Regions from separate parts of the Kosakonia sp. SMBL-WEM22 genome, predicted to be linked through region 1. Evidence: predicted binding sites of a transcription regulator. Region 1 holds the regulator's gene; the other holds the start of a gene.
What was found. The regulator CRP, encoded in region 1, controls carbon source genes, mostly activating them, when cyclic AMP is high. The targets are predictions, from matches to a motif close to ATGTGANNNNNNTCACAT.
Positions count from the first base shown of each region.

Region 2: HF650_RS01735 (YjcB family protein) is a predicted target of CRP. The motif match lies at 2,046-2,063, and genes of this name have one in related genera.

Region 1 covers NZ_CP051488.1:4,535,431-4,547,741, forward strand. Annotated here, with positions in the region: gene HF650_RS21870 (hydrolase) at 1-173, shown strand, start outside; gene HF650_RS21875 (YheU family protein) at 170-388, shown strand; gene HF650_RS21880 (phosphoribulokinase) at 443-1,312, shown strand; gene HF650_RS21885 (OsmC family protein) at 1,343-1,747, opposite strand; gene crp (cAMP-activated global transcriptional regulator CRP) at 2,057-2,689, shown strand; gene HF650_RS21895 (YccS/YhfK family putative transporter) at 2,738-4,816, shown strand; gene HF650_RS21900 (aspartate aminotransferase family protein) at 4,806-6,026, opposite strand; gene pabA (aminodeoxychorismate synthase component 2) at 6,114-6,677, opposite strand; gene HF650_RS21910 (putative adenosine monophosphate-protein transferase Fic) at 6,853-7,455, opposite strand; gene HF650_RS21915 (YhfG family protein) at 7,445-7,615, opposite strand; gene ppiA (peptidylprolyl isomerase A) at 7,742-8,314, opposite strand; gene HF650_RS21925 (cytosine deaminase) at 8,470-9,768, opposite strand; gene nirB (nitrite reductase large subunit NirB) at 10,009-12,311, shown strand, end outside.
Region 2 covers NZ_CP051488.1:335,085-347,395, forward strand. Annotated here, with positions in the region: gene HF650_RS01725 (SulP family inorganic anion transporter) at 1-672, shown strand, start outside; gene HF650_RS01730 (inositol monophosphatase) at 678-1,448, opposite strand; gene HF650_RS01735 (YjcB family protein) at 1,648-1,929, opposite strand; gene HF650_RS01740 (EAL domain-containing protein) at 2,705-4,276, shown strand; gene soxS (superoxide response transcriptional regulator SoxS) at 4,278-4,601, opposite strand; gene soxR (redox-sensitive transcriptional activator SoxR) at 4,682-5,140, shown strand; gene HF650_RS01755 (glutathione S-transferase) at 5,405-6,073, shown strand; gene ghxP (guanine/hypoxanthine transporter GhxP) at 6,373-7,722, shown strand; gene HF650_RS01765 (Na+/H+ antiporter) at 7,857-9,503, shown strand; gene HF650_RS01770 (Gfo/Idh/MocA family oxidoreductase) at 10,039-11,346, opposite strand; gene actP (cation/acetate symporter ActP) at 11,493-12,311, opposite strand, start outside.

The sequences.
Region 1 (12,311 bases):
TTATGGATCATCACGTCATTCCCGATCTTGCGCAATTACCCGCTAATATTGAGTATCAATTGACGGAACATGGCGGGCACGTCGGCTTTGTCGGCGGCACGCTGCGTCGCCCGGAGATGTGGCTTGAAACGCGCATTCCGGACTGGTTATCCGCTTATCTGGGAGCATCATGATTATTCCGTGGCAAGAAGTCGACGCCGACACGCTCGACAATCTGATTGAGAGCTTTGTCTTGCGCGAAGGCACCGATTATGGTGAACATGAGCGTTCACTTGAGCAAAAGGTCGCCGACGTAAAACGGCAATTGCAGCGCGGCGAGGCCGTACTGGTGTGGTCAGAGCTGCACGAAACGGTGAACATTATGCCGCGCGGGCAGTTCCACGACTAACCGGGTGCCGGGCGGCTTTGATACTGAACAACAGCTTTTCTTCAGGGAGTTGCTATGTCCGCCAAACATCCGGTCATCGCCGTCACTGGCTCCAGCGGCGCGGGAACCACCACCACCAGCCTCGCCTTTCGTAAGATCTTCGCCCAACTCAACATGCACGCGGCGGAGGTGGAAGGCGACAGCTTTCATCGTTATACCCGTCCGGAAATGGACATGGCGATCCGCAAAGCCCGCGATCTTGGGCGGCACATCAGCTATTTTGGCCCGGAAGCGAACGACTTCGGCCTGCTGGAGCAGACCTTCAGCGAGTATGGCCAGAGCGGCCAGGGCCAGGCGCGGAAATATCTCCATACTTACGATGAAGCCGTGCCGTGGAATCAGGTGCCAGGAACCTTTACCCCATGGCAGCCATTGCCGGAACCGACCGATGTGCTCTTCTACGAAGGGCTGCACGGCGGTGTGGTGACGCCGCAGCACGATGTGGCGCGTCACGTCGATCTGCTGGTGGGCGTGGTGCCGATTGTTAACCTGGAGTGGATCCAGAAGATGATCCGCGACACCAGCGAGCGCGGTCACTCCCGGGAAGCAGTGATGGATTCGGTAGTGCGCTCAATGGAGGATTACATCAACTACATCACGCCGCAGTTCTCCCGCACTCATCTCAACTTCCAGCGCGTTCCTACCGTCGATACCTCCAACCCCTTCGCCGCCAAAGGCATCCCTTCTCTGGATGAGAGCTTTGTGGTGATTCATTTCCGCAATCTGGAGGGGATCGACTATCCGTGGCTGCTGGCGATGTTGCAGGGCTCGTTTATCTCGCACATGGATACGCTGGTGGTGCCGGGTGGCAAAATGGGGCTGGCGATGGAGCTGATTATGACGCCGCTGGTGCAACGGCTGATGGAAGGTAAAAAGATTAAATAACCCGGCGGAAAGCGCCGCCGGGCGAGCTTATCAGGCTTCTACCACTTCGTAGGAGTGGGTAATCTTAACCGCTTTTTCCAGCATCAGCGCCACGGAGCAGTACTTCTCAGCCGAGAGGTCGACCGCGCGGGATACCGCAGCGTCTTTCAGCGCTTTGCCGGTAACGATGAAGTGCAGGTTGATATGGGTAAAGTAGCGCGGCGCTTCTTCCCGGCGCTCGGAGGTCAGCTTCACTTCGCAATCGGTGACGTCATGACGCCCTTTTTGCAGGATCGACACTACGTCAATCGCGCTGCAACCCCCGGCGGCCATTAAGACCATCTCCATCGGGCTGGGAGCTTTGTCCCCGGAGTTGCCATCCATCAAAATTTGGTGGCCGGATGCGGACTCACCAAGGAACGTTAACCCTTCCACCCATTTCACTCGTGCCTGCATTTTCATCACTCCGGTATGGCAAATTTTTTCACAGATTACGCGTACATAACAAAACGCGCAACGGAAGGCGACCTGCGTCATGCTGAAGCGAGACACCAGGAGACAGGCGCCAAAAGCTATGCTAAAACAGTCTACATGCTACAGAGAAACATTGACGTTACGAATGTACGCAAGGGATATCATACATTAGAGACCGCAGATGTCGCTGACGGTCCACTTCCCGGGACTTGGGAAGCTTTGATTGCAACCCCAGAAGCTGAATGATTCACGCCGTTTCTGGAGCCAGCTTATAACAGAGGATAATCGCGCATGGTGCTTGGCAAACCGCAAACAGACCCGACTCTCGAATGGTTCTTGTCTCATTGCCATATTCATAAGTACCCGTCGAAGAGCACGCTGATTCACCAGGGTGAAAAAGCGGAAACGCTGTATTACATCGTTAAAGGCTCAGTGGCAGTGCTCATCAAGGATGAAGAGGGTAAAGAGATGATCCTCTCTTACCTCAACCAGGGCGATTTTATTGGTGAACTGGGCCTGTTTGAAGAGGGTCAGGAGCGCAGCGCCTGGGTTCGCGCCAAGACCGCCTGTGAAGTGGCGGAGATCTCCTACAAAAAATTCCGTCAGCTTATCCAGGTGAACCCGGATATTCTGATGCGCCTCTCCTCGCAGATGGCGCGTCGCCTGCAGGTGACCTCGGAGAAAGTCGGTAATCTGGCGTTCCTCGACGTGACCGGCCGTATTGCTCAGACTCTGCTGAACCTGGCGAAACAGCCGGACGCCATGACCCACCCGGACGGTATGCAAATTAAAATTACCCGTCAGGAGATCGGTCAGATCGTCGGTTGCTCCCGCGAAACGGTTGGTCGCATTCTGAAAATGCTCGAAGATCAAAACCTGATCTCCGCCCACGGTAAAACTATCGTCGTCTACGGTACGCGTTAATCTGCAAAATGGCGCATCGCTCATGCGGTGCGCCATTTTTGTTTTCCCATGTGGCGCAGGCTGATTTACCACCCCGAAATCAACTACGCACTGCGACAAACGCTGGTGTTATGCCTGCCTGTGGCGGTTGGGCTGCTGCTTGGTCATCTGCAACAGGGGCTTCTCTTCTCGCTGGTTCCCGCCTGCTGCAATATTGCGGGTCTCGATACCCCACATAAACGCTTCTTCAAACGCCTGATTATCGGCGGCTCGCTGTTTGCCGGCTGTAGCCTGGCGGTGCAGCTTCTGCTGGCAGAGAATCTTCCGCTACCGGTAATCATGACGGTGTTAACCCTGCTGCTGGGCGTGACGGGCGAAATCAGCGCGCTGCATGGCCGCTTGCTTCCCGCGTCTCTCATTGCCGCCATTTTTACCCTCAGCCTCGCCGGGAACATGCCGGTGTGGGAGCCGCTGCTGATCTACACCCTCGGCACCTTGTGGTACGGGCTCTTTAACTGGTTCTGGTTTTGGCTGTGGCGCGAACAGCCGCTGCGTGAATCTCTCAGTTTGCTCTACCGGCAACTGGCGGAGTATTGCGAAGCGAAATATAGCCTGTTAACCCAGCATGTCGATCCGGAAACCGCGCTGCCGCCGCTGCTTGACCGCCAGCAGAAAGCGGTGGATCTGATTAGCCAGTGTTACCAGCAGCTGCATATGTTGGCAGCCAATCAGAACAATGACTACAAGCGCCTGCTACGTGTCTTCCAGGTCGCGTTGGATCTGCAGGAACATATCTCTGTCAGCCTGCATCAGCCGGAAAAGGTGCAGAAACTGGTCGAACAGACCCACGCCGAGCAGGTGATTCGCTGGAATGCACAAACTGTCGCAGCTCGCCTGCGCGTGCTGGCGGATGACATCCTCTACCATCGCTACCCGACCCGCTTCACCATGGAGAAGCAGGTTGGCGCACTGGAAAAAATTGCCCGTCAGCACCCGGATAATCCGGTCGGGCAGTTCTGCGCCTGGCACTTTAGCCGTATCGCCCGCGTGCTGCGCACCCAGCGCCCGCTCTATATTCGCGATTTGATGGAGGATAAGCAGGAGCGTCTGCCGCTGATCCCGGCACTGAAAAGTTATCTGTCGCTGAAATCAACCGCCCTGCGCAATGCCGCGCGCATCAGCGTGATGCTCAGCATCGCCAGTCTGATGGGCAGCGCATTAAATCTGCCGAAACCCTACTGGATCATGATGACGGTGATGGTGGTAACGCAGAACGGCTACGGCGCGACGCGGGTGCGCATCGTCAACCGTGCCGCCGGCACGCTGGCCGGGCTAGTGGTGGCGGGTATGACGCTGCACTTTCATGTGCCGCTCGGCTTTACATTGGCGGCGATGCTGATGATCACCCTGAGCAGCTATTTGATTATCCGCAAAAGCTACGGCTGGGCGACGGTCGGTTTTACGATTACGGCGGTCTATACCCTGCAAATCCTGACGCTCAATGGCGATCAGTTTATTCTCGCCCGGCTTGTCGATACGTTGATTGGCTGCCTGATTGCTTTCGGCGGAATGGTGTGGCTGTGGCCGCAGTGGCAAAGCGGCCTGCTGCGCCAGAATGCGCACGATGCGCTGGAGGCCTATCAGGATGCGATTCGCCTGATCCTCAGCAACAATCCAGAAGCAACGCCGCTGGCATGGCAGCGTATGCAGGTTAACCAGGCGCATAACGCCCTGTTCAACTCCCTCAACCAGGCGATGCAGGAGCCCGGCTTTAACAGCCGCTACCTGAGCGATATGAAACTGTGGGTTACCCACAGCCAGTTTATTGTTGAACATATCAACGCTATGACGACGCTGGCGCGCGAGCACACCATGCTGACGCCGGATCTGGCGCAGCGCTATCTCGAGTCATGTGAAATTGCGCTGCAACGCTGCCAGCAGCGGCTGGAGTATGACGGACCGGGAGAATCCGGGGATGTGAATGTGATGGAAGGGCCGGAGACGCTGACCCATGGACCAATGAGCACGCTGGAGCAGCATCTGCAGCGCATCCTCGGGCATCTGAGCACCATGCACACCATCTCGTCGGTGGCATGGCGTCAGCGCCCGCATCATGGCATCTGGCTACGTCGACGCCTTACGCGTTAACCACGCTCGCCACGGCCTGCGCAAAGCGCTGCATCCCTTCATCGATGTCCTGCTCCTCGATAATCAGCGACGGCGCAAAACGCATCACATCCGGACCGGCATTCAGCACCATCACGCCCGCTGCGGCAGCCGCATGCAGAAAGTCGCGCGCACGGCCTTTGTACTGCGGTTTCAGCTCGGCACCAATTAACAGGCCCATACCGCGAATATCGCTGAACAGGTCGTACTGCTCATTAATTTTTTGCATATGCTGAACAAAGTGCTGACGCTTGGCACTGACGCCATTCAGCACTTCAGGGGTATTGATGATATCGAACGCGGTGCCGGCCACTGCGCAGGCCAGTGGATTGCCGCCGTAAGTGGAGCCGTGGGAACCGGCATGGAAGACGCTGGCGATTTCATGCGTCGTCAACATGGCGCTGACCGGGAAACCGCCGCCGAGGGCTTTGGCGCTGGTCAGAATATCCGGCGTCACGCCGTAGTGCATATAGGCGAACAACTCACCGCTGCGCCCCATCCCGCACTGCACCTCATCAAACACCAGCAGCGCGTTGTGCGCATCGCACAATTCACGCAGGCCTTTGAGAAACTCAGGCGTGGCGGCAGTAACGCCGCCCTCGCCCTGAATCGGCTCCACCACCACGGCGCAGGTGTGATCGTCCATCACCGCTTTAACCGCGTGAAGATCGTTAAAAGGAACATGCACAATGTCGGCCGGTTTCGGGCCAAAGCCGTCGGAGTATTTCGGCTGGCCGCCAACGGTCACGGTAAAGAGCGAGCGCCCGTGAAAAGCGTGGTGGAAAGCGATGATTTTGGTTTTGTGCGGGCTGTGGCGCGTGGTTGCATAAAAACGCGCCAGCTTGAAGGCGGTTTCGTTGGCTTCCGTACCGGAGTTCATAAACACGACGCGCTCGGCAAAAGTGGCATCCACCAGCTTGCGCGCCAGACGCAGCGCGGGCTCATTGGTAAAGACGTTGCTCAGGTGCCAAAGCGTCTCGCCCTGCGCTTTCAGCGTCTCCACCAGCGCCGGGTGGCAGTGGCCTAAGGCAGTTACCGCAATGCCGCCGGCAAAATCAACGTACTCTTTACCCTGCTGATCCCAGACGCGGCTGCCCTTTCCCTTTACCGGGATAAACTCGGCCGGTGCGTAAATTGGCAGAATAACGTCATCGAAGTTTGCACGTGTCACCGCGTCTTGCTGAGTTGCCATAGGTTGCCCATCCCGTGTTATGTTACATTCATAGTGAAAATATAATCACGAAATATGCATAAAAAATCACTAAATGGCAACCACAAATCAGCGCGAAAGGAAGTTTCGCAGCAATTGATGTCCCTGCTCGCTCAGAATACTTTCCGGATGAAACTGCACTCCTTCCAGATCCCACGACTTATGGCGAATGCCCATAATCTCGTCGCTTTCACTCCAGGCAGTAACTTCGAAGCAGTCAGGTAAGGTAGTTGGATCGATGACCAAAGAGTGGTAACGCGTAACGGTTAACGGATTATTTAACCCGCTAAACACACCGCTGCCAGCATGTGTAATGGGAGAGGTTTTGCCGTGCATCACTTTCGCTGCGCGTACAATAGTAGCGCCAAATACCTGTGCAATCGCCTGATGACCGAGACAAACCCCGAGGATCGGCAGCTTGCCCGCATAGTGCGCAATAACCGCCAGCGAAACGCCCGACTCATCCGGTGTGCAGGGACCCGGCGAGATAACAATTTTCTGCGGCGCTAATGTCTCAATGTCCGCTAACGTCAACTCGTCATTACGCCTCACCTCAACCTGCGCGCCCAGTTCGCAAAAATATTGGTAGAGGTTCCAGGTAAAGGAGTCGTAGTTATCGATAAGCAGGATCATGTGAATTCAACCAATGGATGTGCCAGATTTCATGCAATTTGCGCAAAACTATACGGCACTTCGCAAAGATAAAAAACGGGTTTACGGGATGGGATACGCCGGATGGCGCTAACGCTTATCCGGCCTACAATGTTTCGTAGGTCGGATAAGCGTTAGCGCCATCCGACAAAAAGGTTTACTCGCCTTCACGCGCCTCACTTACGACTTTACTAAAGATGGCGGTTAGCGGTTCGAGATCGCCCATCGCACCGGCCTGGTTGGCGTGGCGCCAGTCGTCGGGATCGATATCGCGCCAGTCGAGAGAGAAACCTGCGTGCAGCGCCAACTGCTCGAAGAAGATACGCTGCGCAATGCCGTTACCCAGCCGGAACGGGTGCAGGACGTTGATTTCGCAGTAGTAGTGCGCCAGGCGAGCGATAAACTCCTCTCTCTCCAGCCCAACGAGCCACTCCTCATCTTCAAGCTGCTGCATCAGGGCATTGCCCTCTTTCTCGATATACTCGAAGTGGCAAAAACGGGTATCGCCCTCATAGATATCAACTTCGCGGATCTGCCCGGCCCAGTCGAACACATCCTGGTAGAGATGGCGGTGAATGGCGCAAAGATGTGGCAGGCCGCGAGCAATCGGCCCCAGATCCAGGGTTGCGGCGCGCAGCGCGGTGAACTGATACGCCTCCTTCTCAAGACCCTTAGCATTGCGAATCCCCAGGCGGTTGCGCATCACTTTCAGGCCGGGGAAAAGATACGGGTCGCGCCCGTCGCCGAATTTATCGCTCATATTGCCTCCGCAGCTCTTCAAGACGTAAAGTCGCCTCTTGCGCATTCAGCGTAACAAGCTCGCTATCAACGCCCTCCAGCCGGCGGCTGGCCTGAAAATTGATATTGCGCTGCTGCTCCCAGAGTCGGGATTTTTGCCTGTCGGTGAGTTTTTTCGGCATAGCGCCTCCCAGTTAAGCGATATACATACCCAAATGATGTACATGCCCAAAAAATTATAAGCAGTAAATTCAGGTTACGCAGGGAAGCGGTAAAACACGGGCTGCAAAGCCCGTGCGGGGGAAAACTTATGGCAGCACTTTCGCAGAGAGGATAACAACCGGTTTTGACGGGACATTCTGGTACGGGCCAACATCGTGCGTCTGCACCTGAGAGATCTTATCGGCAACGTCCATACCTTTTACCACTTTGCCAAAGACCGCATAGCCAAAGTCGCGCTGACCATGGTCAAGGAAGGCATTATCCGCAACGTTGATAAAGAACTGGCTGGTAGCGCTGTCTTTATCCGCCGTGCGCGCCATGGCAATGGTGCCGCGCGTATTTCGCAGGCCGTTGTCCGCTTCATTTTTGATAGGCGGGTTGGGCTGCTTCTGCTGCATCTGCTCGTTAAAACCGCCGCCCTGCACCATAAAACCAGGGATCACGCGGTGAAAAGTGGTGTTGTTATAAAAACCGTTATTCACGTAATCAAGGAAGTTTTTTACCGACACAGGGGCTTTCTGATTGTTCAGCTCCAGTTCGATATTACCGGCGGAGGTGGTGAGCAGAACATGAGGATCGCCTTTTGCGGCCAGCGCAGCAGGGGAGAGAGCAGAAAGGGCGAGTAGAGCCGCCATAGCCGCCAGAGTCGATTTAACCATAAGGTTTCCTTAACGAAGTGCAGTAACGAAAGCGAGTGGATTGATTCTAAAGAGCAGTCAGCCAGCAGGCCAGCCTTTTACTTAATTTTACGTATTTGGTAACAGATGTAACGCCAGACCGCCAAATTTGTGCGTCTTAACGGCCTGGCACGCCGCTACGCTTGCGGCATCCGGTGAAAATGTACCTCTTCACATCCCTGCTCCAGCCGTACCCAACTCTGCGCCGGTTGCGTACTGGCAATAATGCGTCCGTGCCGAATCGACCAGCGTACCGGGGACTGGCAGCGCACCGCCTCAAAGCCGTTTTCAACAGGCAGAATTATCATATTGGCAGGCAGGCCCGGCGCAATGCCGTACTCACTCAGGCCCATCGTTTTCGCGCTGTTATGGGTGATCAGTTGCAGCCCCTGTTCAATCTGCGGATAGCCCATCAGCTGACAAACATGCAGACCCATATGCAGCACCTGCAACATGTTGCCGGTACCGAGTGGATACCAGGGATCAAATACATCATCGTGACCGAAGCAGACATTTATCCCTGCCGCCATCAACTCTTTCACCCGTGTAATGCCCCGCCGTTTTGGGTAGTCATCAAACCGACCCTGCAGGTGAATATTGACCAGCGGGTTGGCCACGAAATTGATGCCGGAACGTTGCAACAGGCGGAAAAGACGGGATGTATAAGCACCGTTGTAGGAGTGCATAGCGGTGGTGTGGCTGGCGGTAACACGCGAGCCCATCTCCATTTCAAGCGCCAGCGCGGCGACGGTCTCAACAAAGCGCGACTGCTCATCATCAATTTCATCGCAGTGGATATCCAGCGGGCGCTCATACTCACGCGCCAGATCGAAGGCGATATTCAGCGATTCGATGCCATATTCACGTGTGTACTCAAAGTGCGGAATGGCTCCGACCACATCGGCCCCCAGCTGAAGCGCTTTTTCCAGCAGCGCTGCGCCATTCGGATACGAGAGAATCCCCTCCTGTGGAAAAGCGACAATCTGTAGATCGATCCACGGTGCGACCTCCTCTTTCACCTCCAGCATCGCTTTCAGCGCCGTTAACAGCGGATCGGAAACATCAACGTGTGTGCGCACATGCTGTACGCCATTGGCCATTTGCCATTTCAGCGTCTGCCAGGCGCGCTTTTTCACGTCCTGATGGCAGAGCTGTGCTTTACGTTCGGCCCAGCACTCAATCCCCTCGAACAGCGTACCGGACTCGTTCCAGCGGGGATCGCCTGCCGTTTGCGTCGTGTCCAGGTGAATATGCGGTTCGACGAACGGCGGCAGTGCCAGACCGCCGCCAGCATCAAGGACATCAAGTGTCTCGCTCTGGGTGTCGCCCATCGGTGTGATCTCACCAAATCGCCCGTTCTCAATGGCGATTTGCCAGACTCCTTCGCGATCGGGTAAGTGCACATTCTGCACAAGCCATAGTGGTGTTGCTGACATCGCATTATCTCCTCATTCTCCCTCAGATATGTCGTAGCGAACCTCGTGCTAAAAAACGTCACTTTCAGTATAGAAATTCCTCAACATATAAATATGAATGATATCCAATACTTATAAAAACCATGAAAAATCAGCAGTATACTCATTAAGGAGTAGGCTAAGGTGTAATTGATATACATCAATAACCGTGCAAGCTGAATCGTTAAGGTAGGAGGTAGTAAAAAAGAAATCGAGGCAAAAATGAGCAAAGTCAAACTCGCTATCATCGGTAATGGCATGGTCGGCCACCGCTTTATCGAGGACCTTCTCGACAAAGCCGACGCCAGCCAGTTCGACATTACCGTATTCTGTGAAGAGCCGCGTAAAGCCTACGACCGCGTCCACCTGTCATCCTATTTTTCCCACCATACAGCTGAAGAGCTGTCATTAGTTCGCGAAGGCTTCTACGAAAAACATGGCGTAAAAGTGCTGGTAGGCGAACGCGCCATCACCATTAACCGCCAGGAGAAAGTGATCCACTCCAGCGCGGGCCGTACGGTCTATTACGACAAGCTGATCATGGCCACCGGCTCTTACCCCTGGATCCCACCAATCAAAGGGTCCGAAACGCAGGACTGCTTTGTTTACCGCACTATCGAAGATTTAAATGCCATTGAGTCATGCGCGCGCCGTAGCCGCCGTGGCGCGGTGGTTGGCGGCGGCCTGCTGGGTCTGGAAGCCGCAGGCGCGCTGAAAAACTTAGGCGTCGAAACCCACGTTATTGAATTCGCCCCGATGCTGATGGCTGAACAGCTCGATCAGATGGGCGGCGAGCAGTTAAGACGTAAAATCGAAAGCATGGGCGTGCGCGTGCACACCAGCAAAAACACCAACGAGATCGTGCAAGAGGGCGTTGAGGCGCGCAAAACGATGCGCTTCGCCGACGGCAGCGAGCTGGAAGTAGATTTTATCGTCTTCTCTACCGGCATTCGTCCACGCGACAAGCTGGCGACCCAGTGCGGGCTTGAAGTCGCCCCGCGCGGCGGCATTATGATTAACGACTGCTGCCAGACCTCCGATCCCAATATTTACGCCATCGGCGAGTGCGCCAGCTGGAACAACCGCGTCTATGGTCTGGTTGCGCCAGGCTACAAAATGGCGCAGGTGACGGCTGACCATATTCTCGGCACGCAAAACGCGTTTGAAGGTGCGGATCTTAGCGCCAAGCTAAAACTGCTTGGCGTTGATGTTGGCGGTATCGGCGATGCCCACGGTCGTACAGCAGGCGCGCGCAGCTACGTCTATCTCGACGAAAGCAAAGAAGTTTATAAACGCCTGATTGTCAGCCCGGATAACAAAACGCTGCTCGGTGCGGTACTGGTGGGCGACACCAGTGATTACGGTAATCTGCTGCAACTGGTGCTCAACGCCATCGAACTGCCGGAAAACCCCGACGCGCTGATCCTCCCGGCGCACGCCAGCGGCGGTAAACCCTCAATCGGCGTCGATAAGCTGCCGGACAGCGCGCAAATCTGCTCCTGCTTCGACGTCACCAAAGGTGACCTGATTAGCGCCATCAATAAAGGCTGCCATACCGTGGCCGCCCTGAAAGCGGAAACTAAAGCCGGCACCGGCTGCGGCGGCTGTATTCCGCTGGTTACACAGGTGCTGAACGCCGAATTGGCGAAACAGGGTATCGAAATCACCAATAACCTGTGTGAACACTTCGCCTACTCCCGCCAGGAGTTATTCCACCTCATTCAGGTGGAGGGGATTAAAACCTTCGACGAACTGCTGGCGAAATATGGCACCGGCTACGGCTGCGAAGTGTGTAAACCGACCGTGGGTTCGCTGCTCGCTTCCTGCTGGAACGAGTACATCCTGAAACCGCAGCATACGCCGCTGCAGGACACCAACGACAACTTCCTCGCCAACATCCAGAAAGATGGTACCTACTCCGTTATCCCGCGCTCGGCGGGCGGCGAAATCACGCCGGAAGGGTTGATGGAAGTGGGCCGCATCGCGCGGGAATTTAATCTCTATACCAAAATCACTGGCTCGCAGCGTATCGGCCTGTTCGGCGCGCAAAAAGACGATCTGCCGGAGATCTGGCGTCAGTTAATCAACGCCGGGTTCGAAACCGGTCATGCGTATGCCAAAGCGCTGCGGATGGCGAAAACCTGCGTCGGCTCGACCTGGTGCCGCTATGGCGTTGGCGACAGCGTCGGTTTCGGCGTTGAGTTGGAGAACCGTTACAAAGGTATCCGTACTCCACACAAAATGAAGTTCGGCGTCTCCGGCTGTACCCGTGAATGTGCGGAAGCGCAGGGGAAAGACGTGGGGATTATCGCCACGGAAAAAGGCTGGAACCTCTATGTGTGCGGTAACGGTGGCATGAAACCGCGTCATGCGGATCTGCTGGCGGCGGATCTCGACCGCGAAACCCTGCTGCGTTACCTCGACCGCTTTATGATGTTCTACATTCGCACCGCCGACAAACTGACCCGTACCGCCTCCTGGCTTGAGGGGATGGAAGGTGGCATCAACTATCTGCGCAGCGTCAT
Region 2 (12,311 bases), 840 kb from region 1:
AAGCTGCGTCCGCAGAACCCGCCGCCGTCGCCGGATAAAGAGCTGGTGGCGCAGGGTGCAGGCAACCTGCTCTCAGGTCTGGTGGGGGCGATGCCAATTACCGCGGTGATTGTGCGCAGCTCGGTCAACGTCAGCAACGGCGCGCAGAGTAAGTTTTCGGTGCTGCTGCATGGCGCACTGCTGCTGGTGTGTGGTCTTTGGTTCGGGGAGTTGTTATCGGTGATCCCGCTGGCGAGCCTCGCGGCGGTGCTGCTCTACACCGGCTATAAGCTGGCGACGCCGCGGCTCTTTATCGAGCAATTTCGTGCAGGGTATCAGCAGTATGTGCCTTTTCTGCTCACTATCGCGGGAATTATCGCCTTCGGCATGCTGGTGGGGATTGCGCTGGGGCTGGCAGTGCAGATGGCGTTAAGCCTTTATCACTGCCACCGCAATGCGCTGCAGCTTGCGCGCAAGGACGATCACTATGTGCTGCGTATTCAGCAGAACCTGACCTTTCTGCACAACCCCCGACTACAGGCGTTACTGGCGAAGATCCCGGAGCGCAGCGTGGTGGTGGTTGAGCATGAGAACGTCGACTATTTCGATCCGGATGTGAAAGCGGTGCTGCGGGAGTTTGCCAAAACCGCGCCGCAGCGCGGAATCGATCTCAACCACTGGCCCGCGCGTTAAGCGGGTTACTTTCCTGCAGGCAGCAGTAGTGGTTGTAGCTGCTGCCACACCGCTGGCGTGGCCGCCCAGGCCGTATTGCCATTGGTTAAACCGTCATCAGCCAGGAAGTCGTTATGCCGACCGCCCGCTTCGCTGATCAGCACCAGCCCGGCCAGCGCATCCCAGCTGTGCAGGTGCGCTTCGTAATAACCGTGCACCAGCCCCGCGGCAACGTGCGCCAGCATCAGTGCCCCTGCGCCAAACCGGCGGTGTTCCACGCCCTGATTGAGCAGTTTTTCCAGCGCATCGGTATATTCACGCGGCTCGCGGCGGCTTGAGCGCCCGACGCCGAGCACCACGGCATCCGGCGAGGGTTCCGTCAGGGTTAAGCGGCGATCGTTAAGGAATGCGCCGTGGCCCGCACGGGCAAAGAAAAACTCATCGCGATCCGGCGCATAGATAACGCCAAGCTCGATGCGGTTATCGCGTACCCAGGCGACGGAGATGCACCAGTAATCCATACCAAGAATAAAGTTAGTAGTGCCATCAATCGGGTCGATAACCCAGGTCCCTTCGCTGCCCGGCTCGAGGCCGCGCTCTTCGCCAAGCAGCCCATCCTGCGGGCGCTGCGCCTTCAGCCATTCGCGCAACTGCGTTTCGACATAAACATCCGCCTGCGAGACAAAATCCTGGCGACCTTTCTGCTCAACGGTAAGACCTGTGTCGCGAAGCTGTCTGGCTTCCAGACCGAGGCGGCGAATCAGCGCACAGAGCGCGCGGGTAAACTCTTCTGTCATAGATAGCTCTTAGCCAATGCGTGGCGATGTCTGTTGATAAGTAAGGTTTACCTTAACTTACTCGATGCGGAAAGGGGGCGGATTTTTGCTCGTGCAGGGTGAAGAGGGCAGATGGGGCGTGAGAGGCGGTTATCTGCCCGGCGCGGTTAGTAACGCAAAGAGAGGGGCGTTAAGGGGGAATCGCGTCCGGGCGGGGAGATCAGGTCATCACCATTGGCCATTCCGGCGGTGCGTTGCGGGTCATCTCTTCCCAGACCGAGGCAAAGTGTTGCCAGATTTTGGCGAAATCCATCACCGTCAGGCCAAGCAGACCGGTGGCAAACCAGCAGGCAGCCGCCAGGCCCATGCCGCTGCTGATCACCGCAAGCCCAAAGTAATCTGAACGACGAAAACGGATGTTCAGCGTACTTGCCATAAACATTAAAAGTGCGCTTAATAACTGCCAGCGGAATAACACCACGCTGGTGGTAAGGGTTGCCATCTTACTATCCTCAGGAGAATCAAACACCTGGCGAGCAAAGGCCTGCGCAGCACGCGAAGCAGTTGTCCGTCGGGTTAACACAAAAATGTAAAAGTAGGGTTCCGCATACACGGAAAGTGTGAACTCTATCACATTTGCTGTTTTATTCACCAGTACAAAAAGAGAGCTTTTTTAGTTTTTTAAGTCTGCAAAAAGTGGATTGTCACATTATCGTCGCCGGGTGAGATCGCGGGCATTGAATATTTTTATTTAACTTACCCCCGCCGGGAAATAAAAAATAAATTTTACATAAGCGCAGCAATAAAACGACAACATTGCGATAACAGCTGCCGTGAGGATGTTCTGATTCTGGGAAAGTACGCCGTGTAAATGTGTTACTTTTCGCCAGAAAATTAAGCATGCTTATATTATTAAGTGTGAGTAAATCGTCACTTAACTATTAAGCACCAGTTTAGCTTTTGGCCACTTTAAATTGGTTGGTTGCGTAAAAAACAGGCAGTGCGGGCACTGTTTTACCTGTCTGGGCAGGTTGTTTTATTGGCGAGCGTTTCGTTTTTGGGAGCAGTATGGCGAAATATTTTCTTAAATATAAATCCAGGTACACGCTTTTAGTTTGCCTTACGGTGGAATATTCTCAGCATCCTTAATTATCATGATTCGAAAGAGAAAAGTCTGTTGCTAATGGTCAGGGTTTGATGCAACGTAATCACCTGTTTCTAAAAGCCTCCTGCCCAACAATATAAAAGGCACATAAAATGCATGGATTTAGGCGGACATGAAGCTCAGTGTGCCTCGTAAAATGCTCAGAATTAGCGGAATGATACTGGTAGTTCTTATCCCGGTAATGATCTCGCTATGGTTTGCTCATATCCACGCCGTAAAAGAGACCCGCACACATCTGCGCGCATTCGCTCGTCAGGCGCTGAATAAAACCGATCTCGTTATTCAGCAGGCGGATAGCGTGCGCCGCGCGGCGGAGAGCTATCGCGGCACGCCGTGTACGCCGCAACATCGCGCCATGATGCTTAATATTGTTCACGGCAGCCAGTATGTCGCCGACCTTATTTATGCCGAGGGCAACCACTTTTTATGTTCCAGCGCCGTTACGCCTGCGCAATCGTATGCTATTTCATCAGCGGATTATGAAGGGCAGCATGGCACAGCGCTCTATTACTATCGCGATACCCCCTTTTATGCCGGTTATAAAATGGTCTATGTGCAGCGGGGAAACTATGTCGCGGTGATTAATCCGCTCACCTATAGCGATGTGACATCCGACGATCCGCGTTTAGCGTATGGCGTCTACGATACGCGCTCTGGCGGCTTTTTCTCACTCAGCAAGAACGCCCGTTTAAAAACCTTTGCCTCCTTAATCCACCGCAAGGGAAGCTCTTTCTTACTGGGCGATCGCTTTTATACCATCGCGTATGCCTCCTCACGGCCAATCGCCATTATTGTTTCGACGTCGCGCGAAAACTATTTTCACTCCCTCTACCGGCAGGCGGTTTTTACGCTGCCGTTGGGGATGATTTGCAGCGCGCTGATCTTTTTCCTCTGGACGCGAACACGGCGGGAAATTACTTCCCCACGCCGTAGGCTCCACCGCGCTTTGACCCGTCGTCAGCTTCGCCTTCATTACCAACCTATCATTGATATTAAAAACGGTACCTGCGTCGGCGCCGAGGCGCTATTGCGCTGGCCTGGTTTTAACGGCCAGGTAATGACCCCAACGGAGTTTATTCCGCTGGCAGAAAAGGAGGGGATGATTGAGCGCGTAACGGATTATGTCGTTGATGAGGTGTTCAATGATTTAGGGGATTTTCTGGCGGTAGTGCCGAATCTCTATATTTCCATCAACCTCTCGGCGTCTGACTTCCACTCGTCGCGCTTAATTTCGCTGATTGCCAACAAAGCGCGCGACTATGCGGTTCGCGCCGAGCAGATCAAAATCGAGGTGACCGAGCGTGGCTTTATTGATGTGCCAAAAACCACGCCGGTGATCCAGGCGTTTCGCCAGGCGGGGTATGAAGTGGCGATTGATGACTTCGGCACCGGATATTCCAACCTGCATAATCTCTACTCGCTCAACGTCGACATCCTGAAAATCGACAAATCCTTTATCGACACGCTCTCCACTAACAGCACCAGCCACTTAATTGCGGAACATATTATTGATATGGCACAGAGCCTGCGGCTGAAGATCATTGCGGAAGGGGTGGAGACGGCAGAGCAGGTCGCCTGGCTGCTTAAGCGCGGCGTGCAGTTTTGCCAGGGGTGGCACTTTGCGAAGGCGCTGCCGCCGCAGGAGTTTAAACGCTGGGTGCAGCAGCCGCCTTCGCTAAAGTGAGTTACGCCTGGTGGCGATAGTCGCTCGGCGTACGATCGAACTCGCGGCGGAAAACACGCGAAAACGTCTGTTGCGAGACGTAACCCAAATCCATCGCAATATCAAAAATCGGCCGTTTGGTGGTGCGCAGCGCTTCGGCAGCCAGCAGCAGGCGGCGCTGACGAATATACTCCCCAAGCGTTTGATGCATCACGGTGCGGAACATCCTCTGTAAGTACCACTTTGAGTAGCCTGACTTTTTGGCGACAACATCAATGTTCATTGGTTGGTCGATATGTTCATCAATCCATTCAATCAAGGTCTGAATAATCTGCTGATGGGACATAAAGCTTCCTCTTTCCCGATTCGTCGTTTTGTCTGCGGGCGAGTATAATTCCTCAAGTTAACTTGAGGTAAAGAGGTTTTATGGAAAAGAAAACGCCGCGAATCAAAGCCCTTCTCAGCCCCGGTGAAGTGGCGAAGCGCAGCGGGGTCGCCGTCTCGACGCTGCACTTTTATGAAAGCAAAGGGCTGATAAAAAGTTCACGCAATGCCGGCAATCAGCGGCGTTATCAGCGCGATGTGCTGCGCCATGTGGCGATTATCAAAATCGCGCAGCGTATCGGCATCCCGCTGGCGACCATCGGCGAGGCTTTCGGCGTGCTGCCCGAAGGGCATGCGCTGAGCAAAAAGGAGTGGAAAGCGCTCTCTTCCCAGTGGCGAGAAGAGCTAGACAGACGTATCCATACGCTGGTGGCACTGCGCGACGAGCTGGATGGCTGCATCGGCTGCGGCTGCCTGTCGCGCAGCGACTGCCCGCTACGCAACCCTGGCGACACGCTGGGCAAACAGGGGCCGGGCGCACGGTTGCTGGAAGATGAGTGAAGCTAAAAAAACTAAAGCGCCCGCTGGGGCGCTTTAGTCATTTTCCGGTCATTGTCTTTCGCTCTATCCCGCATCAAAACGGGAGGGTTTCCCCCGACATCAACACCCCTTATGTAGCCACTAAGGTTCCGGCTTGTGATGACACAGTAAGTATAGATGCCCCTCGCTGGTCTGCTCATTTTTTAAGCGTATTCATTATGATTTTTCCGGCGCTTTGCCCGCGCTTCTCTATAGTTAAAACGAATATACATGCGGGAGAGAGTCATGCTTACAGTGCACCATCTGAATCAATCGCGCTCGCAGCGCATCCTCTGGGCGCTGGAAGAGTTGGGCGTTCCCTACAATATCGTGCGTTATCAGCGGCAGAAAAACATGCTGGCCCCGGACGAGCTGAAAAAGATCCATCCGTTGGGAAAATCGCCGGTAGTGGAGGATAACGGCTTTATCCTCGCCGAATCGGGGGCGATCCTCGAATATCTGCAAGAGACCTACGACACCGAGCAGCGCTTCAAGCCGCACGATGCACAGCAGAAGATCGATTACCGCTTCTGGCTGCACTACGCGGAAGGCTCGCTGATGCCGCTGCTATTGATGAAGCTGGTGGTAGGGCAACTCGGCAAACCGCCGGTGCCGTTCGGTGTGCGCAGCGTCGGCAAGCTTATCGGGAAAGGGATCGAGAATGCTTTTTTGAATAAGCAGCTGGAGACCCACGCGCGCTTTATGGAAGGCGAGCTGGCGCATCGCCCGTGGTTTGCCGGTGATGAACTGAGCATGGCGGATGTGCAGATGAGTTTCCCGGTGTTCGCGCTGCTGTCACGCGGCGGTATTAAGAATCTGCCCAATCTGCAAGCGTGGAAAAAACGCGTAGAAATGCGCCCCACCTGGAAACGCGCCATTGAGCAGGGCGGCCCCTTCTCGCTGCCGGGCGAGTGAGAATGTTTGTAGAGTGTTGCAAAGTTGCGCATCGACGATAACGTTTGCGCATTTGGCGGGTACTTCTTCGCCGCTTTCGGCGATATTTGGCAGAAAGCGGCAAAGTTTGGTTGAAAAGCGGCGTCTAAAGGCTGGATAATCGTTTGCCTTTTTTTGACCACCCGTTGTATGCGTGGAGTTAAACGTTTGCTTTTTTGTGACCCTTTGTCACAACGCAGCACAGGGAGAAGACGTTTGACCGGCAGTGGACTGTCCACCATGCATGCCAACGCACAATAAAATTCTCAGGGGATGTATCTATGTCTACGCCATCTGCGCGTACCGGCGGTTCGCTTGACGCACTATTTAAAATTTCTGCCCGTGGCAGCACTGTTCGTCAGGAGATCGTAGCCGGTTTAACCACCTTCCTGGCGATGGTCTACTCCGTCATCGTAGTGCCCGGCATGCTGGGTAAAGCCGGTTTCCCGCCGGCCGCCGTCTTCGTCGCCACCTGCCTGGTTGCCGGTGTCGGCTCCATCGTGATGGGGCTGTGGGCCAATCTGCCGCTGGCCATCGGCTGTGCGATTTCACTCACCGCCTTTACCGCCTTCAGCCTGGTGCTGGGGCAGCAGATCAGCGTCCCGGTCGCACTCGGCGCGGTGTTCCTGATGGGCGTGCTGTTTACGGTGATCTCCGCCACCGGCATTCGCAGCTGGATTTTGCGTAACCTGCCGCAGGGCGTTGCGCACGGCACCGGTATTGGTATCGGCCTGTTTCTGCTGCTGATTGCCGCCAATGGCGTTGGCCTTGTGGTTAAAAACCCGATTGACGGTCTGCCGGTTGCCCTTGGCCACTTCGCCAGCTTCCCGGTGATCATGTCACTGATCGGCCTTGCGGTGATTATCGGTCTGGAGAAGCTGAAAGTGCCCGGCGGCATTCTGCTCACCATCATCGGTATCTCCATCGTTGGCCTGATTTTCGACCCGACCGTGCACTTCTCCGGTATTTTCGCCATGCCATCCCTGAGCGATGACAAAGGCAACTCGCTGATCGGCAGCCTCGATATTATGGGCGCGCTCAACCCGGTGGTGCTGCCAAGCGTGCTGGCGCTGGTGATGACGGCGGTGTTTGACGCCACCGGTACCATCCGCGCGGTCGCAGGGCAGGCAAACCTGCTGGATAAAGAGGGGCAGATTATCGATGGCGGCAAAGCGCTGACCACCGACTCCCTGAGCAGCGTCTTCTCTGGCCTGGTTGGCGCAGCACCGGCTGCGGTCTATATCGAATCGGCGGCAGGCACTGCGGCGGGTGGCAAAACCGGCCTGACGGCGATCACCGTCGGCGTGCTGTTTATGCTGATCCTGTTCCTCTCTCCGCTCTCCTACCTGGTGCCAGCTTACGCCACCGCACCTGCGCTGATGTATGTTGGCCTGCTGATGCTGAGCAACGTGGCGAAAATTGACTTCGCCGACTTCGTTGACGCCATGTCGGGCCTTATCACCGCTGTGTTTATCGTGCTCACTTGCAACATCGTTACCGGCATTATGATCGGCTTCGCTTCGCTGGTGATTGGCCGTGTGGTCTCGGGTGAGTGGCGCAAGCTGAACATCGGCACCGTGGTGATCGCCATCGCGCTGGTGGCGTTCTATGCTGGCGGCTGGGCGATCTAATCATTAAACATTCGGACAATGGGCAACTTCGGTTGCCCATTTTTTTGCCCACAGCCCGGTTGCTTTGCGTTAAGCTGAAAGACCCCGTCTCAGGTCTGATGCGGGTATAACAACACACTGCAAACAGGGAACGCATGGAAATTTTCTTTACCATTCTCATCATGACCCTTGTGGTATCGCTCTCCGGTGTTATCACTCGAGTTCTGCCGTTTCAAATCCCCTTACCGCTGATGCAGATTGCCATCGGTGCGTTACTCGCCTTACCAACCTTCGGTTTGCACGTTGAGTTCGACCCGGAACTCTTCCTTGTGCTGTTTATTCCGCCGCTGCTCTTTGCCGACGGTTGGAAAACGCCGACGCGCGAATTCCTTGAGCACGGGCGCGAGATATTTGGTCTTGCGCTGGCACTGGTGCTGGTCACCGTGGTGGGTATCGGCTTCTTAATTTACTGGATGGTGCCGGGCATCCCGCTGGTACCGGCCTTTGCGCTGGCGGCGGTGCTGTCGCCAACCGATGCGGTGGCGCTCTCCGGCATCGTTGGTGAAGGGCGCATCCCGAAAAAGATCATGGGCATCCTGCAGGGTGAGGCGCTGATGAATGACGCCTCCGGCCTGGTGTCGCTGAAGTTCGCGGTCGCCGTGGCAATGGGCACGATGGTCTTTACCGTCGGCGGCGCCACGGTCGAGTTCTTCAAAGTGGCGATTGGCGGCCTGCTGGCCGGTTTCGCCGTCAGCTGGCTCTATGGTCGCTCGCTGCGTTTCCTCAGCCGCTGGGGTGGCGACGAACCGGCCACGCAAATCGTGCTGCTGTTCCTGCTGCCGTTCGCCTCTTACCTGATTGCCGAGCATATCGGCTTCTCCGGCATTCTCGCCGCCGTCGCCGCCGGGATGACTATTACCCGCTCTGGCGTGATGCGCACCGCACCGCTGGCGATGCGCCTGCGCGCAAACAGCACCTGGTCGATGCTGGAGTTTGTCTTTAACGGCATGGTGTTCCTGCTGTTGGGCCTGCAACTGCCGGGGATTCTGGAGTCCTCGCTGGTGGCGGCAGAAGCCGATCCCAACGTCGAAACCTGGATGCTGTTTACCGATATCGTGCTGATTTATGCTGCGCTGATGCTGGTGCGTTTTGGCTGGCTGTGGGTGATGAAGAACTTCAGCCGTCGCTTCCTGACCAACAAGCCGATGGAGTTCGGCGCATGGAGCACCCGCGAACTGTTGATTGCCACTTTTGCCGGTGTGCGCGGGGCGATTACCCTTGCCGGTGTGCTCTCAATTCCGCTCCTGCTGCCGACCGGCGATGTCTTCCCGGCGCGTTATGAGCTGGTGTTCCTTGCCGCCGGGGTGATCCTCTTTTCACTCTTTGTCGGCGTGATTGCCCTGCCGATGCTGTTGCAGCGTATCGAAGTGCGTGACCACGCCCAGCAGCAGAAAGAGGAGCGCATGGCGCGCGCGGCGACCGCCGATGTGGCGATTGTGGCGATCCAGAAGATGGAGGAGCGCCTGGCAGCGGATACCGAAGAGAATATCGATACCCAGCTGCTGACGGAGGTGAGTTCGCGGGTGATTGGTAACCTGCGCCGCCGCGCCGATGGTCGTAATGATGCGGAAAACACCCTGCAGGAAGAGAACCTCGAACGCCGCTTCCGCCTGGCGGCGCTGCGCTCGGAGCGCGCCGAGCTCTACCATCTGCGCGCCACCCGCCAGATCAGTAACGAGACGCTGCAAAAGATGCTGCACGACCTCGATCTGCTCGAAGCGCTGCTCATCGAGAACAAGTAAGCTTGGCTGCAATGCCGGATGGCGGCTGCGCCTTATCCGGCCTACAAAACCGTAGGCCGGATGCCAAACGTAGGCCTGATAAGCGCAGCGCCATCAGGCATTAAACGGCTTCAATACCTCTCTTTATGCGCGTTGCGCCGCCTGCTTCAACCGCGCGACCAACTCAAACTCGTTGAAATTGACCGGCCGCTGCTGCTGGAGGGAGATATTGCCCGCAATGCCGGATGGCGGCTGCGCCTTATCCGGCCTACAAAACCTTAGGCCGGATGCCAAACGTAGGCCTGATAAGCGCAGCGCCATCAGGCATTAAACGGCTTCAATACCTCTCTTTATGTGCGGTGCGCCGCCTGCTTCAACCGCGCGACCAACTCAAACTCGTTGAAATTGACCGGCCGCTGCTGCTGGAGGGAGATATTGCCCGCAATGCCGGATGGCGGCTGCGCCTTATCCGGCCTACAAAACCATAGGCCGGATGCCAAACGTAGGCCTGATAAGCGCAGCGCCATCAGGCATTAAACGGCTTCAATACCTCTCTTTATGCGCGTTGCGCCGCCTGCTTCAACCGCGCGACCAACTCAAACTCGTTAAAATTGACCGGCCGCTGCTGCTGGAGGGAGATATTGCCCGCAATGCCGGTCAATATCGACATCGCCCCCGCGCGGTGATCGGCTGCGCGTTGCAGCGGGTCGTTATCCGGAGTGCCAAACAGATCCGCCAACATCGCGTTATCCCCGCCACCGTGCCCGCCTTCGCCGAGGGTAAACTCCGCTTTCCACGGCGCGGCAAACATCGGGAAAACGGTGATATCACACGAGGTCAGGCTCCCCTCATTGGCGCGCTCGCCGCCTGCATTCACATAGGATTTCTCGACGATTTTCATCTCCAGCCGCCCGAGGCTACCGTTAAACACCACGTTCAGACCTTCCCACGGCAGATAGGTGTTGAGTGAATAGGTCAGCTGGCACTGATTCTGGTACTTCACCAGCACCGACATCGTATCCTCAATAGTGATGCCGTCGCTAAAGACGCTCTGATCGCGCCAGTAGTTATCCTCATGTTCCGCATCAAGATAGAGCGCTTTTAACTGCGGGTTATCCGCCATATGCAGCGCAAACGGGTCGTCCTGGGCAGCGGCATAGCCGTGCGCGCGCGGGTAGAAGTGCGTCACGCCGCGCTTCTCGGCATTCTCTTTCCCGTAGAAGCGCAGGCCGCCCTCGGCATACACCCGCAGCGGGAAGCTGTCGAGCCAGAAGTTCATCAGATCGAAATGGTGAGTCGATTTATGCACCAGCAGGCCGCCGCTGTTGCGCTTCTCCCGGTGCCAGCGACGGAAGTAGTCCGCGCCATGTTCGGTATTGAGCAGCCACTCAAAATGCACCGAGTAGACTTCGCCGATGGTTTTGTTCATCAGCAGTTCACGCACTTTGCTGTGGTGCGGTGCATAGCGATAGTTGAACGCGACGCGCACGGTTTTGCCGGTCTCTTCAATGGCATCCAGAATACGCAGCGCGCGCGTCTCGTCGATGGTCATCGGTTTTTCGGTGATTACATCGCAGCCCACGCGCAGGGCGCGAACGATATAGTCATCGTGGGTTCTGTCCATGGTGGTGACGATAATCGTATCGGGGCGCGTTTCGCGGATCATCGTCTCAAACTGCCCAGCAAGCCATGTGGGAACAGAAGCCGCGCCCTCCTGCATTAACAGCTGGTTGGCGTAATCCATCCGCGTCTGGTTGGTATCGCAGAACGCCACCATGCGGGCATTCTCTCTCCACTGACCGCCAATGGCGGAGATATATAAACCGGCACGCCCGCCCGTACCGACTAAGGCATATTTTTTCATCGCATTCTCTCTTATGAATTGATTTGCTGAATTAATGGAACGTTGTTTCAATTCGATAAGGTTACTGTAGCGCGATGACGAAATATGCCTACGGCGGAGAGGGGAAAGTGTGATCCCCGGCCAAAAGTGGCCGGGAAGAGGGGAGGTTAGTGCGCGCGGCCCTGCTCGATACCGACGCCGGTTTGTGAGCGGATAAACTGGGCGCGGAACAGTTCACGCTCGCGTTTGCCCGCTTCGGTGTTGTCGGTCGCCGAGAAGACCCAAATGCCGATAAAGGCCACGGCAATCGAGAAGAGCGCCGGGTATTCATACGGGAAGACCGGAGCGGCATGGCCGAGGATCTGCACCCAAATCGTCGGGCCAAGCACCATCAAAATCACCGCCGTCAGCAGGCCGAGCCAGCCGCCGATCATCGCCCCGCGCGTGGTCAGTTTCGACCAGTACATCGACAGCAGGATAATCGGGAAGTTACAACTTGCGGCGATAGAGAAGGCCAGCCCCACCATAAAGGCAATGTTCTGATTCTCGAACAGAATGCCCAGCAGGATCGCCACCACGCCGAGGATCAGCACGGTGATTTTCGACACCCGCAGCTCCTGGCGCTCCGTCGCGCCTTTACGGAAGACGTTGGCGTAGAGATCGTGCGACACCGCCGAAGCGCCCGCCAGCGTCAGGCCTGCGACCACCGCCAGAATGGTGGCGAAGGCGACGGCAGAGATAAAGCCGAGGAACAGGTTGCCGCCCACGGCATCGGCAAGGTGCACCGCCGCCATATTGTTGCCGCCAATCAGCGCGCCCGCCGCATCTTTGAACGCCGGGTTCGCGCCGACCAGCATGATGGCACCAAACCCAATGATAAAGGTCAGGATGTAGAAGTAGCCCATAAAGCCGGTGGCGTAGAGCACGCTTTTACGCGCTTCCCGCGCATCGCTGACCGTAAAGAAACGCATCAAAATATGCGGTAA